4 regions of the Paenibacillus sp. JT22N7 genome follow, and region 3 is predicted to be linked to each of the others. Evidence: riboswitches for the same ligand, from Rfam matches in the RefSeq annotation. Region 3 holds a riboswitch; each other region holds the start of a gene.

Region 1 (3,207 bases), on a different contig from region 3:
GTATGATGTGTATCAGCCTGATACGAAAAAAGGCGGAAAAGAAGAAAAGACGCCGATTTTGTTAATGGATAGCTACGAGGCTGTCAGTGAAATTTCCACGAAATCTGACATCATTCGTTCCATTACTGGACTTCATCAGGGCCAGTCCCATTTGTATTATCCGGAAGAGAAGCTGCGCGCTGCCGCTGATCAATTAAGCGATAAAGTACGAATGTTATTTAAAATATAGGAAAGTATATGATTTTGCCATACTTTCTCTATATTTCTCGGACTGAAACGCGCCGCCAAAGGACGGCTTTCGACCGTTTCACCATAGACTATAATATAGAAGGAGCTTGCTCAATTATGATTTCTTTATTCGACACACACACCCATTTGGACTCCCCGCATTTTGACGAAGACCGCGAAGCTGTTATCGAAAGAGCGCGTGCGGCAGGGGTGGATTTAATGGTTAATATTGGATTCAATCGGGAAACGATTCCAACAACACTTGCGCTGGCAGAAAAATATGATTTTATATATGCAGCAGTTGGCTGGCACCCCGTTGACAGCATCGATATGCTGCCGGAGGATCTGGGATGGATTGAAGAGCTTTGCTCTCATCCTAAAGTGGTAGCCATTGGCGAAATCGGACTGGATTACCATTGGGATACGTCCCCAAAAGACGTCCAGCATCGCGTATTTCGCGAGCAAATTCGCTTAGCCAAGAAGTTGAAAAAACCAATTATTATTCATAATCGCGATGCCCATGAGGATATTGTCAAGCTGCTGAAGGAGGAAAATGCTTCTGAGGTTGGCGGCATTATGCATTGCTTTTCCGGCAGTCCAGAAACGGCTCAAAAATGCCTCGATATGAACTTCTATATATCGTTCGGGGGACCGCTTACATTCAAAAATGCAAGGGTGCCAAAAGAGGTGCTTGCGATGGTTCCGAGTGACCGAATTTTGATCGAAACGGATGCCCCATATTTGACCCCTCATCCATTCCGAGGGAAACGAAATGAGACGTCTTATGTGTCGCTCGTTGCGGAAGCCGCAGCAGAAATATTAGGAAAATCGGTGGCCGAAATCGCCAATTTAACGACCGAAAACGGTAAAAAATGTTTCGGAATTGTGTAAAAACGGCTATAAAAACGAGAATAAGTGACCTTTACGGCGATAAAACTAATTTTTCATGCTGAAATAGACTCTCTTTTCCGTAAATATCCTAAAATTTCGCTTAAATCGGTTTTTATCTGATCTTTACAATTAGGCTCCGATGAAGGTATGATTCATTTCAGAGCTTTAAATTTTTGTATTGGATTTCCAGTTTGCGCTTAATCTTCGAACTTTGGAGAGCGGGGGAACCATGCACGATGCTGTGAGGAATTTGCGGATCACATTGCACGCGCACCTGAATTTCTTCTAGGGGTGAATTTGGCGGGGATTGCCATGAGCATTCTTCCGACGATAGGGCAGCTCTCTTGCCCGAACCCGACAGCTAACCTCGTAAGCGTTTATAGAGAGTGATCAACCTCGTGCATCCACCATTCCTGAATAGTCTATTTTGACGTTCCCGGGAAGCCACGAAACAGATCCTCTGTCGACGGGCTTTCTTTTTATTTTTGAATATTGGGTAAACCGTCGTCATAGGGTAAATCTAGGAGGTTGCAGAGGAAATATACTGGAGCGTGCTAGAAGCACGCCAATATACTATAGTCGCGTCAATGGTATCATGCGTAATTCGACGGCGGGGCTATGAAGGAGGACCGATGAAGTGGGCATTATTCAATCAAGTGAGACCCATGGGAAACGATCATCCAGCATGTCTTTCGCATTGCGATGGAAGCGTGAAAACTTGCGTTTGATTCTTTTGAGTACTACGATCTCAATCGCTATGACTTTCATGTTTTTGGTGTTGTTGTACGGATCGGCTGACAAAAGCGTATCCGTAGTAGTGAATGGACAAGAAACCGTTGTTTCAACGAAACAATGGGTCCTGCAACGCCTACTGGATGAACAAGCTATTACAATTGGCCCGCATGACGAGGTATCTGTACCTCTGAATACGGCAGTAAAGGATGGGGACCGCTTTGAAATTAAGCATGCGGTACCGCTACTTGTAAAAGCTGATGGCAAAACATCAACGGTGTACACGACAGAGAAAACCGTGCAGGCAGCGATAAAGAAATTAAATATTCCTGTTGAAGATGATGATAAAGTATTACCTTCGCTTGGCTCGGGCGTCAGCGCGGATATGACCGTAACAGTCATTCGCGTCGATACGAAGCTAGGCAAGTCGTCCAGCCCAACACCGTTCACCATTGTGAAGAAGGAAGATCCGAACCTGGAAGTAGGCAAGGAGAAGGTTGTGCAGACGGGCAAAGAAGGCGTCGTAACGATCAAAATTGAGAAGCAGTTTGAAGATGGCGTACTTGTCTCCAAGAAAGTGGTAGACAAGGTAGTCGAAACGGTTGCGGTCAATCAGGTCGTTGCAGTCGGTACGAAAAAGCCGGAGCCTAAAGTTACTGTGCTGTCGACAGCGACAACCAGCAACAATGTAACGGTAGACGGCACAACGCTCACATCCAAAAAAGTGCTCAGCAACGTCACATTGACGGCCTATTCAGCTGGCTTAGCATCAACGGGCAAGAGCGAAGGGCACCCGGACTACGGAATTACGGCCTCTGGCGCTAAAGTATCGGAAGGACGGACAATTGCCGTTGACCCGGATATCATTCCACTCGGTTGGTGGGTGTATATCGAGGGCATTGGTTTCCGCCGTGCTGAAGATACCGGAAGTGCGATCAAGGGCAATAAGATCGATGTTTATTTTGACAGTGAGAAGCAAGCTAATAAATTTGGTAAGAAAAAAGGATTTACCGTTTATGTGATTGGTCCTAACAAGCCATCGCTTAGCTAATTAGTGGCAGTTCTTTATGGATTGTGCTCTAGTTTATCGCAATCATAAGCTAAATATGACAGGATGCGGAAGAGGCCTTGCCTCTTCTTTTTGTTTGCGTCAGATTCGCTTGAATGGCCAATTGGGGTTATAATAAAACAGACGTGAATGAGCGGGTTGTTGTTGCAGCAATCGCCCATTTTTTCTGAAATATAAGATTGATAAGTTTCACATTTATAATCAGCTTATATTTCACCGCGAAACGGCAGCTTTGCCGCCAAAGGACGGCGACAGCCGTTTACGCTTGAACGAATATCCAAGATAAG
Region 2 (3,207 bases), on a different contig from region 3:
GCCGAGTCGCATATCCAGTACAAGGTTGTGCATGCTGCTCCGCTTGCCTGGGTGGCGGTTGACCCGAAAAACAGCAATGTGCTGGACAACAAGCATATTAACAATTTTATGCGCGCAGAAGTGCCCGAGCAGTCGCGCATTCGATGGAGCCTCGGCCTGACGAAGCTCATCGAAGGCTTGCTCGGATCCGTAGGCTGGTAGAGAGGAGGTTGAAAAATGAAGCAGCATATGAAGCAAGGCTGGCGGCTCGCTATCCGCCATTTCTATATCGTCATTCTGTTATTCCTTTACCAGCTATTATGGGGACTTTTCCTTTACCGTTTTGTTGATATGACTGTACTGCCGCTGCTGCGGCGCTTTCCGCTCCAGCATCCGTCTGACTCGGCCGTGTCGCTGTTCTTCAGCGAGGCCCAGTTTCAATTGACGAAGACGGATTTGATCAATCCTTATTTGTGGCTTCTGGGCGGCTTGTTCGCTGCCCGCATGCTGCTGACGCCGCTGTTCAATGCGGGGCTGCTCTACTCGCTGCATCATATGGGCGAAACAGGTGAAACACAGTTTCTTCAAGGCATTCGCAAAGCTTGGAAGCCCGTGACGCTGCTCTATTGGCTGCGCACGCTGCTTATTTTCGCACCCGGCTGGTTCCTGCTGCCTCGCGCCTTCAAGCTGCTTATGGAGGGCCATTCGCTGGGCGAGCTGCTGCAAGGCACGCTGCCGGGCTTTGGCGGCTGGCTGCTATGGAGCTTCCTCGTTCACCTGCTGCTGCTCGCTATGCAGTTCGGCGCCGCCTCCGGCACGGGCTCCTTGCGCTGGCTCAGCCATGCGCTCCGAAATCTTTTCCCTTATGCCGGCCTCTCTCTGCTGATGTGGCTGCTGGCTGTTGCCGCTTCGCTCGCTGTGTCTGGGCTTTCCTATGCTTGGGCAGGCATGCTGGCACTCATCATGCATCAAGCCTATCATCTGCCGCGCACCTTGTTAAAAGTATGGACGCTCGCTGCCCAATACGATTGCCTGCAATCAAAGCAGAGCTGAGACCCTTAGAAAAATGAGGGCAACCCCACCTAATTCTCATTTAGTATTCTCATTTTTCTAAAGCCCTTCTCATAAAAAAACCGATTGCGGCCAAAAGGCCGAAATCGGTTTTTTGCCGTTATCCTGCACCTGCAGGTAAAGCCTCCATTTACTTCCCAGCCTATATGGCGACCTAGCTCAAACTCTCTAAATCTTCATTTTACGCTATAATTCTTGCCTATTCACACGATTCATAGCATATTAGCTGCCTATTTCTCATATAAACTGACAAAATGTTTTTTTGCCCAAGAACGGCGATAGATCGAACATTTATTAGGCAAGAAACTTGTTTTAACGCAAAATTGAGCCAAAAGGTTACATGAGAATTATTAGAAATTCATTCATATAGAAGGAAATCACATGAAAAAAACGAATTATTAGCGCAGAGCAAAATTAAACCAGCCTAATTTTTTATACCGCAAAGGTATAGAAATACGGGGGAACCACTTTGGGTGAATTGATTTCGATGCTTGGACGGCTTGATTCAAGTGTCTTGGAAATCATAGGGAACCTTCACAACCGAACCCCACAGCTAACCTCGTCGGCACCGGAAGGAGTTTCAAATTTTGAAGAAGGTTACTGCACTACTCGTTGGTCTTGTATTAATGCTTGCTTTCCAAGCAGGCAGCGTGTTCGCGAGTTCGAAGATGGATGGTGTTATCGCTGATCTGATCGGCACACCGTACCAAAGCGGCGGAACGACTACGAAAGGCTTCGACTGCTCCGGTTTTACGAAGTATGTTTTCGACAAAATGGGCATCGATCTTTCCCGTACTTCCCAAGCCCAATCGAACGATGGCAGTGAAGTGAAGAAGAGTGACCTGATCGCTGGCGATCTCGTATTCTTCAACACGAGCGGCAAAGGCATCTCCCACGTTGGTATTTACGTAGGCGATGGAAAGTTTGCACATGCTTCCTCGAGCAGAGGCGTTATTATTAGCAAACTTAGCGAGTCTTATTATGCTGATCGTTACGTATCAGCTACACGCGTTATGAGCCAAGACGCTTACGACAAGTACGCAAGCGAGCAATAGAGCCAGGCCACGCTTTTTTCGCTTACATAACGAAAAGCTGCTGTCTCAATCAGCAAAGCCGCAGTTGTTTGTCTTCGGACAAATAGCTTGCGGCTTTGCTGTTTTCTGGCAACGCCTTATGCAAGGGCACGCGACCACGCTATGCAGCAGGTTGTACGCGCAGCGGGACGCCGCTGGATGACGCTCGACGATGCGCCGCTGGCCGATTTGGAGGAGCTCCATACGTTTTCTCGGCGCAGTGAGCCTTACAAGGTATTTACGCCGTTTTACCGCATATGGCATCCTTTATGCAGAGCCACTATTCCCCTGCGGGCGAGACAACACTGCAGCAGCTTAATACGCTGAAAAATATAGATGCCAGCATGGCAGAGCGCTTCAGTCTTCCGCGGGAGCATCTGGCTGCGGCAGCCTTTCGGCAGATAGATGACTCAGCCGGGCGCGGCCAATCCCACGCGAGCCATGCAGCCGAGGTGTTGGAGCAATTTCTAAATCAACGCCTGTCTGGCTATGAAGGCGGCCGCGACCAGTTTGCGGACGACCATACGAGCCATTTGGCGCGTTATTTGAATACGGGAGCGCTGTCAGCACGGCAAGCCTACGAAGCGGCGCAGCAGCAGTTTGGAGCCGAGGCGTGGATTAGACAGCTGGCATGGCGGGATTTTTTTCTATATCAAGGAAAATACAATGAGGACTTCTACCGATATGAGCAGAAGCTTGATTTATCTGCGCTAAGCGATCAGCATTTCGAGGCATGGAGCGAAGGAAAAACGGGCATTCCTGTTATTGACGCCGCTATGAAGCAGCTAAATGAAACGGGGGAAATGCCGAATCGGCTGCGGATGGTTACCGCCATGTTTTTGACGAAAAATCTGTTATGCCCATTTACGCTGGGCGAGCAGTATTTCCGCCGCCAGCTGGCCGATTATGATCATACACTGAACCGAGGCGGCTGGCTTTGGAGCTCGTCGCTCGGCTACGACGCCGCGCCATATTTTCGCATTATGAATCCGGCCACGCAGTCCGCAACACATGATCCGAGCGGCACTTACATTAGACGCTGGCTGCCGGAGCTTGCCCATCTGCCTGATAAGCAAATCCACCT
Region 3 (3,207 bases):
TTGCGGCTGAGTGATCCGGCAACAGCAAGCAGCGCAATCATCGACATATATCGGCCGAAAAACATCACAAGCCCGGTCGTTATATTCCAGAACGGCGTATTGTCGGCCAGCCCCTCAAACCCGGAGCCGTTGTTGGCGGCCGAGGACGTATATTCATAAAGCACCTGCGTAATGCCATGAAAGCCCGAATTGGATATAGCGCCTTGCCCCAGGTCGGTTAGAAAAGCCGCTGCCGTTGGCGCGAGAATAATAAACGGATGCACGAGAATGGCAATGGCAATGAGCTTCATTTCGCGCGGCTCTATTTTTCGTCCGAGAAATTCTGGTGTCCGTCCGACCATCAGCCCGCAGATGAACACCGTCAGCATCGCATACATCAGCATATTGACGAGCCCGACGCCTTTGCCGCCGAAGACGACGTTCAGCATCATTTGGGCAAGGGGAACGAGCCCGCCAAGCGGAGTGAGCGTATCGTGCATCGAATTGACCGAGCCGGTCGTGGCCGCCGTCGTCACCGTCGTGAACAGCGCGGACTGGGCGATGCCGAAGCGAACCTCCTTGCCCTCCATGCTGCCTTGCGAAGCGTCGATGCCGAGTGTGGCGATCAGCGGGTTGCCGCTTTTTTCAGCCGTATAGGAAATCGTAAGAAAGATCAGAAACAGCGCCATCATCGCCGAAAAAATAACCCAGCCCTGCTTGCTGCTTTTCGCAAACCGGCCATACATGAAGGGCAGCGCGGCAGGCAGTGCCCACATGGACAAAATCTCAATGACATTCGTCAGCGGGTTGGGATTTTCGAACGGATGGGCGGAGTTGACTCCGAAAAAACCGCCGCCATTCGTGCCAAGATGCTTAATCGACTCCAGCGAGGCGACTGGCCCGATGGCGATATGCTGAACCGCGCCCTCGAGTGTCGTAACGGTCAAGGTAGGGCTAAGCGTTTGCGGCACTTGCAGCGCCACAAGCAGCAGCGTAATGATAATAGCGAGCGGGAAGAAAATCCGCGTATGTGCTTTGACGAAATCCTCGAAAAAGTTGCCGAGCGTTCCGCCTTTGCTCGTAATGCCGCGCACGAAGGCGACAGCAACGGAAAAGCCGGTAGCGGCGGACGTAAACATCATCATCGTAATGACGGCCATTTGCGCAAAATACGTCAGCCCTGATTCGCCGCTGTAATGCTGGAGATTCGTATTGGTCATAAAGCTGATGACCGTATTTAGGACGAGTGTCGGCTCCATGCCGCCGATTCCATTCGGGTTAAGCGGCAGACCGCTTTGCACCCTCAGCAGTACATAGCTGACAGCTACGAGCACGAAATTGAGTGTAATAAAGCTGAGCGCATATCTTTTCCAGCTCATGCCTTGGCGATTTTTGAGCCCGATTACTGCATATATGAGCGCTTCGATTCGTCCAAACAGCTTGTCAGTACGGTTTGGAACGTTTGAAAACACGGAATATAAATAATGCCCAAGCGGCTTTGCGATCAGCATGATCATGCCGACGACTACCGCCATTTGCAAGACGTCCACAGCTGTTCCTCCCTTGCTATAAATGATGAAACGTTATTTGCTAAAATTTTTCCGGATGGAGCAAGGCGTAGACGAGATACACCAGCAAAGCTCCTGTAACGAGCAATATGAGAATCATCCCCGTTCCTCCGTTTCGCTAATGGACCGATCGCACCAGCGTATAAATCCGGCAATCAGCCCGAAAGCTGCGATTAAGGTCAAAGCCATTCCGATATCCAGCATAGCTGCAGCGCTCCTTATTTCGTTTTATCCCTAGTCATTTTGGAAAAAAAGGCAGCAAAAAAGAAGCCTTGGGCAAAGAGGACTCTTCACCCGCAGCTTCCTTCATCCGGGCATCATACGCCCCTGATTCGCCTGCGATAAGTGTAAGTGTGGCCTCTCCCGTTGACGCTTGCGAGGTTAGCTGTCGGATTCGGGCGCGAGAGACGCCCTACGCTTGGCACTTATCGTGCCCTTGCGATTCACCCCGTGACGTTCCCTGCAATTGTCCATTGGACAACGACAGAGAGCCGTCGATGGTTCCCCCGTTTCTGCGGCAGTGCAGAACTCAGCGTTTGAAACAAAATGCCTGCCGATGTTGCGAGTGTTATTTTCGAAAAAAAGACAACAAAAAACCACAGAGGCGTATGACGCTCTGTGGCCTGATTTACAAGGTCACAATCGTTCACCATTCCTCTCTACACCTGCGCTTACGAGGTTAGCTGTCGGATTCGGGCGGTGAGAGTCGCCCTACATTTGCCTGAAGTTTCATGACACTCCTGCAAACGATTCACCCCTGCGCTGCCAGCTTCCGACTCTCACATCGGATGGCTGCAGTGCGTTTGGTTCCCCCGCTCTTCGCCTATTGGGCGAAGACTCAGCGATCAAGCAAAAACGACTTCGTCGTCCTTCTGGGACGAGCGAAGAGCTTTGCCCTTAGAAATATAGAGAAAGGATAACGAAAACCTATACTTTCCTATATTTCAAGGTGAAACGGCTATCGCCTTCCTTTGGCGGCGCAGCGCGTTTCAGTCCGAGAAATATAAGCCTATTTATAAGTGCAAAACTTATAAATTCTTATATTTCAAAAAAAGGTTCATGCATGCTATGAATCATACTCCCCCGCCGCGATTGCTGTAAAGGAAGCTTACGCCGCAAAAGAGAGCGAATGCAGCGGATTAGTTTGATTTTAAACGCTTACAACGAGATTTATCTTTAGCAAGGTCGATTTATCTCGCGATTTCTTTAAAATATAGGAAAGCATATGATTTTTTTCTTCCTTTCTCTATATTTCATCGCGAAACGGTAGCTTTGCCGCCAAAGGACGGCTTCAGCCGTTTACGCTTGTTTACTCAAAGCACCCCCTCTTTCCAGAAAACAAGGAAACGAATATGATAAATAGCATGCTGACAGAATCAGGTGTTTGCGGCTGCTCGGCCGCGTATTTAAATAGCGGGGGGATGAACGATGTATAAAGTGCTGCTGGTAGATGATGAAGAAGAGACGCGCAGCGGGCTGCTGCACGAAATTGCATGGGAGCGCCATGGCTTTGAAATTGTAGATACGGCGGCGAACGGCAGGGAAGCGATGGAGCTGATTGAGCGTCTGGAACCGGACATCGTAGCGACGGATATTAGCATGCCGTATATGAACGGCTTGGAGCTGGCGGAATGGACGAGGAAGACGTATCCGCTGACGC
Region 4 (3,207 bases), on a different contig from region 3:
TTCTGGAAAATGTGCGTCTGGAGGCGGAGGAAAACGTTCGGCGTCTGCGCAATCACCCATGTATCGCCATATGGTGCGGCAACAATGAAATCGATACGGCCTGGTCGCATTATGATGAAAATATGGGCTGGGGCTGGAAGCGCGACTATACGCCTGAGCAGCGCGAGCAGCTGTGGGCTGATTATGAGGCGATTTTCCACCGGATATTGCCGCAGGCGGTCGCGGGGCTTGGCAATGGTATTGCGTATTGGCCTTCTTCACCGATGCGGGGGCTGACGGGAGACGGTGAGCAGCATGCTTTCAACTTGTCGAAGAGCGGCGATATTCACTATTGGGGCGTCTGGCATAACGTAGAGCCTTTTGAAAAATACAACGTCCACGTCGGCCGATTCATGAGCGAATACGGCTTCCAATCGTTTCCTGAGCTGCAAACGGTGCAGCAGTATGCGGAAGAAGCGGACATGGCCATTGAATCGGAGGTAATGCTGGCGCATCAGAAAAACGCGCGCGGCAACCAGTTGATCAAGGAATATATGGATATGTATTTGCGCCAGCCGAAGGATTTCCCGGCATTTCTTTATTTGAGCCAGGTTTTGCAGGCGGAAGCGATGAAGACAGCGATTGAAGCCCATCGGCGGAAAAAGCCATTTTGCATGGGGTCCCTGTATTGGCAAATGAACGATTGCTGGCCTGTCGCCTCATGGGCGGGAATGGACTATTACGGGCGCTGGAAGGCGCTGCAATATTATGCGGCACGCAGCTTCCGCGACATCATGCTGTCGTTTGACTGCGCGAGCAGCGGCCGCGTCGATTGTTATGTATTGTCAGATCAAAATGAACCTTTCATCGGCGAGCTTGCGCTTGAGCTGCGTTCATTCACGGGCGAGGTGCTGAAGCAGTTTGCCGTTCCGGTATCGCTTCAGCCAAACAACGGCCATATCGCCTGCTCCTTAGAGCTGGAAGCGCTGCTTTCCGAAGGCATTCAGCCAGGTGAAGTCGTTCTTGTGGCGAAGCTAAAGCAGGGTGGACTGCTCGTGGAGGAAAAGGAGCATTATTTCAGGCCGATGAATGAGCTTGAGCTTGCGGCTCCGGCCATAAAGATCAGCGAGGTTCAAGGCAGCGGCGGCACCGCTTATGTGCTGGAGACGGATACGCTGGCCAAGCAGGTTCGACTTTCTGCGTCGATCGAAGGTGTTTTCAGCGACAACTATTTCGATCTGCTGCCGAACGAACCGCGTACGATTACGTTTTACGCGCGAAATCCGCAAGGAGATCAGGCTTTCAGCGCTGCGTCGCCGGGCGAGCTGAATGTCCATTCGATGACCGATTTTATTTAAAATATAGGAAAGTATATGATTTTCCCATCCTTTCTCTATATTTCTCGGACTGAAACGCGCCGCGCCGCCAGAGGACGGCGAAAGCCGTTTCACTTTGAAAGGACAAGCAGCCGATAGAAAAAAAGGAACCTTTCCTGCCAGCTGAAACATGGCGGGGAAGGTTCCTTTGCATTATGGTGACCCAAAATAGGCTAAAAAATTGAAAGGTAGAATAAGGAGCGGCTAAGTAAAATAGGTTCCTCAGAAGCGTTGTCGTCCGGTTCAATGTCTGCGGTCCAGCTTTTGAGATGATGAATCGCATGATCGAATAGGTTGTACACACTGTGATGATCGGCTTGCTCGCTCCGAAGCGATCGTCCTGTAATAGACAAGGTGCCGATAAAGCTGCTCAGCGCGCTGCACCACAGGCCCCAATCGTTAGGGCGCTCCATCTCGTCGACAAATGTTTCGCCAAAGCCAATGCCTTTGTCCGTCGTTACCCGCAAGCAGGCACGGTTTCCGGCGGCGTCTACATTGAGTGCTGGAATGACAAACAGCTCAATGCGTTTGACCGTAAGCTTCATTGCGTGCTTCGCCTTAGGCGGAGCGTCCGGCGCATGAAGGACAATCATATTCATCTCTCCTCACGTTCGCTTACGGAGTTAGCTGTCGGATTCGGGCCAGTGAGCTGCCCTACCAGTGCGCGATGCACCGGATTCACCCCTTGCGATTCAAGCTTTCGCTTCAACCACGTTGTTGGTTCCCCCGCTTTTTCAATTGAAAAATTAAGCGATTTAATATTAGAGTGCTAGAATTCGGCTAGGGATATATATTAAACCGTTATTCCTCAATTGTAAACCTTTTAGTAGTAAATAAAATAAATAGTACTGCTGCCTTATAGGCAAACGGGCGCTGCCGTCATTTGGTGGCAGCGCCCGTTTGCCATAGAAATAGCTGCGGATTTATCAGAAAACACCTATTTGTAGACTGACCGCTCATGTATACGTTGTTGTGAGCTAGTGCATTGGGAAAATCCAGCCAACCCATAGAGCAAGAAGAGTGAGGGTAAACAGCAGCACAGGCGGAATGATGACAAGCGTTACTTTGACATAATCCATCCAACTGATTTTTACTTTGGATTTCTGCACAAGATTCATCCAAATGAGTGAGGCTAGCGTGCCTATCGGTAAAATGAGTGAGCCAATATCGCTCCCAATGACGCTGGCGAGGTAGGCGATTTTGAGGGTAAGCGGGTCGAGGTTCATTTCAGTAAGCGTGATCGTGCCGATCATGAGTGCGGGATGATTGTTGACGAGTGTAGACATGGCGGAGACGAGCCCTCCGATTAAAATGCTTGCATTCATCAGGCTGCCAGTAACGAGCGGCTCGAACACCTGAACGAGTCCTTGCGTCAGGCCAATGTTGTGCAGGCCATAAATAATGATATACATGGCGAAGGCGAATATGAGTATATGCCAGGGGATTTTACGCAAAATGTCGTTCGGTGGCATTTTCAGGTAAATCCAGCGCCAACAAAGGAGCAGCAAGGAGCCGAAAACAGCGACCCACTCAACGGGGATGTGCAAATAGGATGCAGCAAATAAGCTGAGCCGAACGGAGAAGACGAAAAGCAGAATCGATTTCATAAAGCGGCTGCTGTATTTGGGCTGTGCAGGCTTGCTTCCGGCAGGAGTGAGTAAAGGATGGTAGCCAGAGTGAATAGGGACGATTGAAATCGTATGGGGTACTTCCCGGGGAAGCTGATGGTAAAAGTAGAGGAACAGCAGCAAGGTGAGCAGCAGCAGACCTAGTGTAGCGGGGATAAACATCATGACGGTATGCATGTACAAATCCATGCCGACGATTTTCAGCGCAATCAGATTTACAATAT

The links. A riboswitch is a leader RNA that binds a small molecule or an ion and turns the genes downstream of it on or off. The one in region 3 is predicted to bind cyclic di-AMP.
Region 1: it holds a riboswitch for cyclic di-AMP, as region 3 does, so the genes downstream of both, AC50Y5_RS31060 (resuscitation-promoting factor) here and kdpF (K(+)-transporting ATPase subunit F) in region 3, are expected to answer to the same signal.
Region 2: it holds a riboswitch for cyclic di-AMP, as region 3 does, so the genes downstream of both, AC50Y5_RS29365 (C40 family peptidase) here and kdpF (K(+)-transporting ATPase subunit F) in region 3, are expected to answer to the same signal.
Region 4: it holds a riboswitch for cyclic di-AMP, as region 3 does, so the genes downstream of both, AC50Y5_RS00815 (hypothetical protein) here and kdpF (K(+)-transporting ATPase subunit F) in region 3, are expected to answer to the same signal.

The regions. Positions count from the first base shown of each region.
Region 1 covers NZ_JBXENY010000017.1:10,248-13,454, forward strand. Annotated here, with positions in the region: gene AC50Y5_RS31050 (HD domain-containing protein) at 1-229, shown strand, start outside; gene AC50Y5_RS31055 (TatD family hydrolase) at 346-1,119, shown strand; cyclic di-AMP (ydaO/yuaA leader) riboswitch at 1,304-1,511, shown strand; gene AC50Y5_RS31060 (resuscitation-promoting factor) at 1,757-2,902, shown strand.
Region 2 covers NZ_JBXENY010000014.1:90,060-93,266, forward strand. Annotated here, with positions in the region: gene AC50Y5_RS29355 (M1 family metallopeptidase) at 1-201, shown strand, start outside; gene AC50Y5_RS29360 (hypothetical protein) at 217-1,032, shown strand; cyclic di-AMP (ydaO/yuaA leader) riboswitch at 1,462-1,633, shown strand; gene AC50Y5_RS29365 (C40 family peptidase) at 1,635-2,105, shown strand; gene AC50Y5_RS29370 (cryptochrome/DNA photolyase family protein) at 2,247-2,450, shown strand; gene AC50Y5_RS29375 (FAD-binding domain-containing protein) at 2,393-3,207, shown strand, end outside.
Region 3 covers NZ_JBXENY010000004.1:282,860-286,066, reverse strand. Annotated here, with positions in the region: gene kdpA (potassium-transporting ATPase subunit KdpA) at 1-1,529, opposite strand, end outside; gene kdpF (K(+)-transporting ATPase subunit F) at 1,570-1,647, opposite strand; cyclic di-AMP (ydaO/yuaA leader) riboswitch at 1,903-2,092, opposite strand; cyclic di-AMP (ydaO/yuaA leader) riboswitch at 2,201-2,401, opposite strand; gene AC50Y5_RS12815 (response regulator) at 2,976-3,207, shown strand, end outside.
Region 4 covers NZ_JBXENY010000001.1:184,097-187,303, forward strand. Annotated here, with positions in the region: gene AC50Y5_RS00810 (beta-mannosidase) at 1-1,337, shown strand, start outside; gene AC50Y5_RS00815 (hypothetical protein) at 1,529-1,948, opposite strand; cyclic di-AMP (ydaO/yuaA leader) riboswitch at 1,953-2,118, opposite strand; gene AC50Y5_RS00820 (arsenic transporter) at 2,333-3,207, opposite strand, start outside.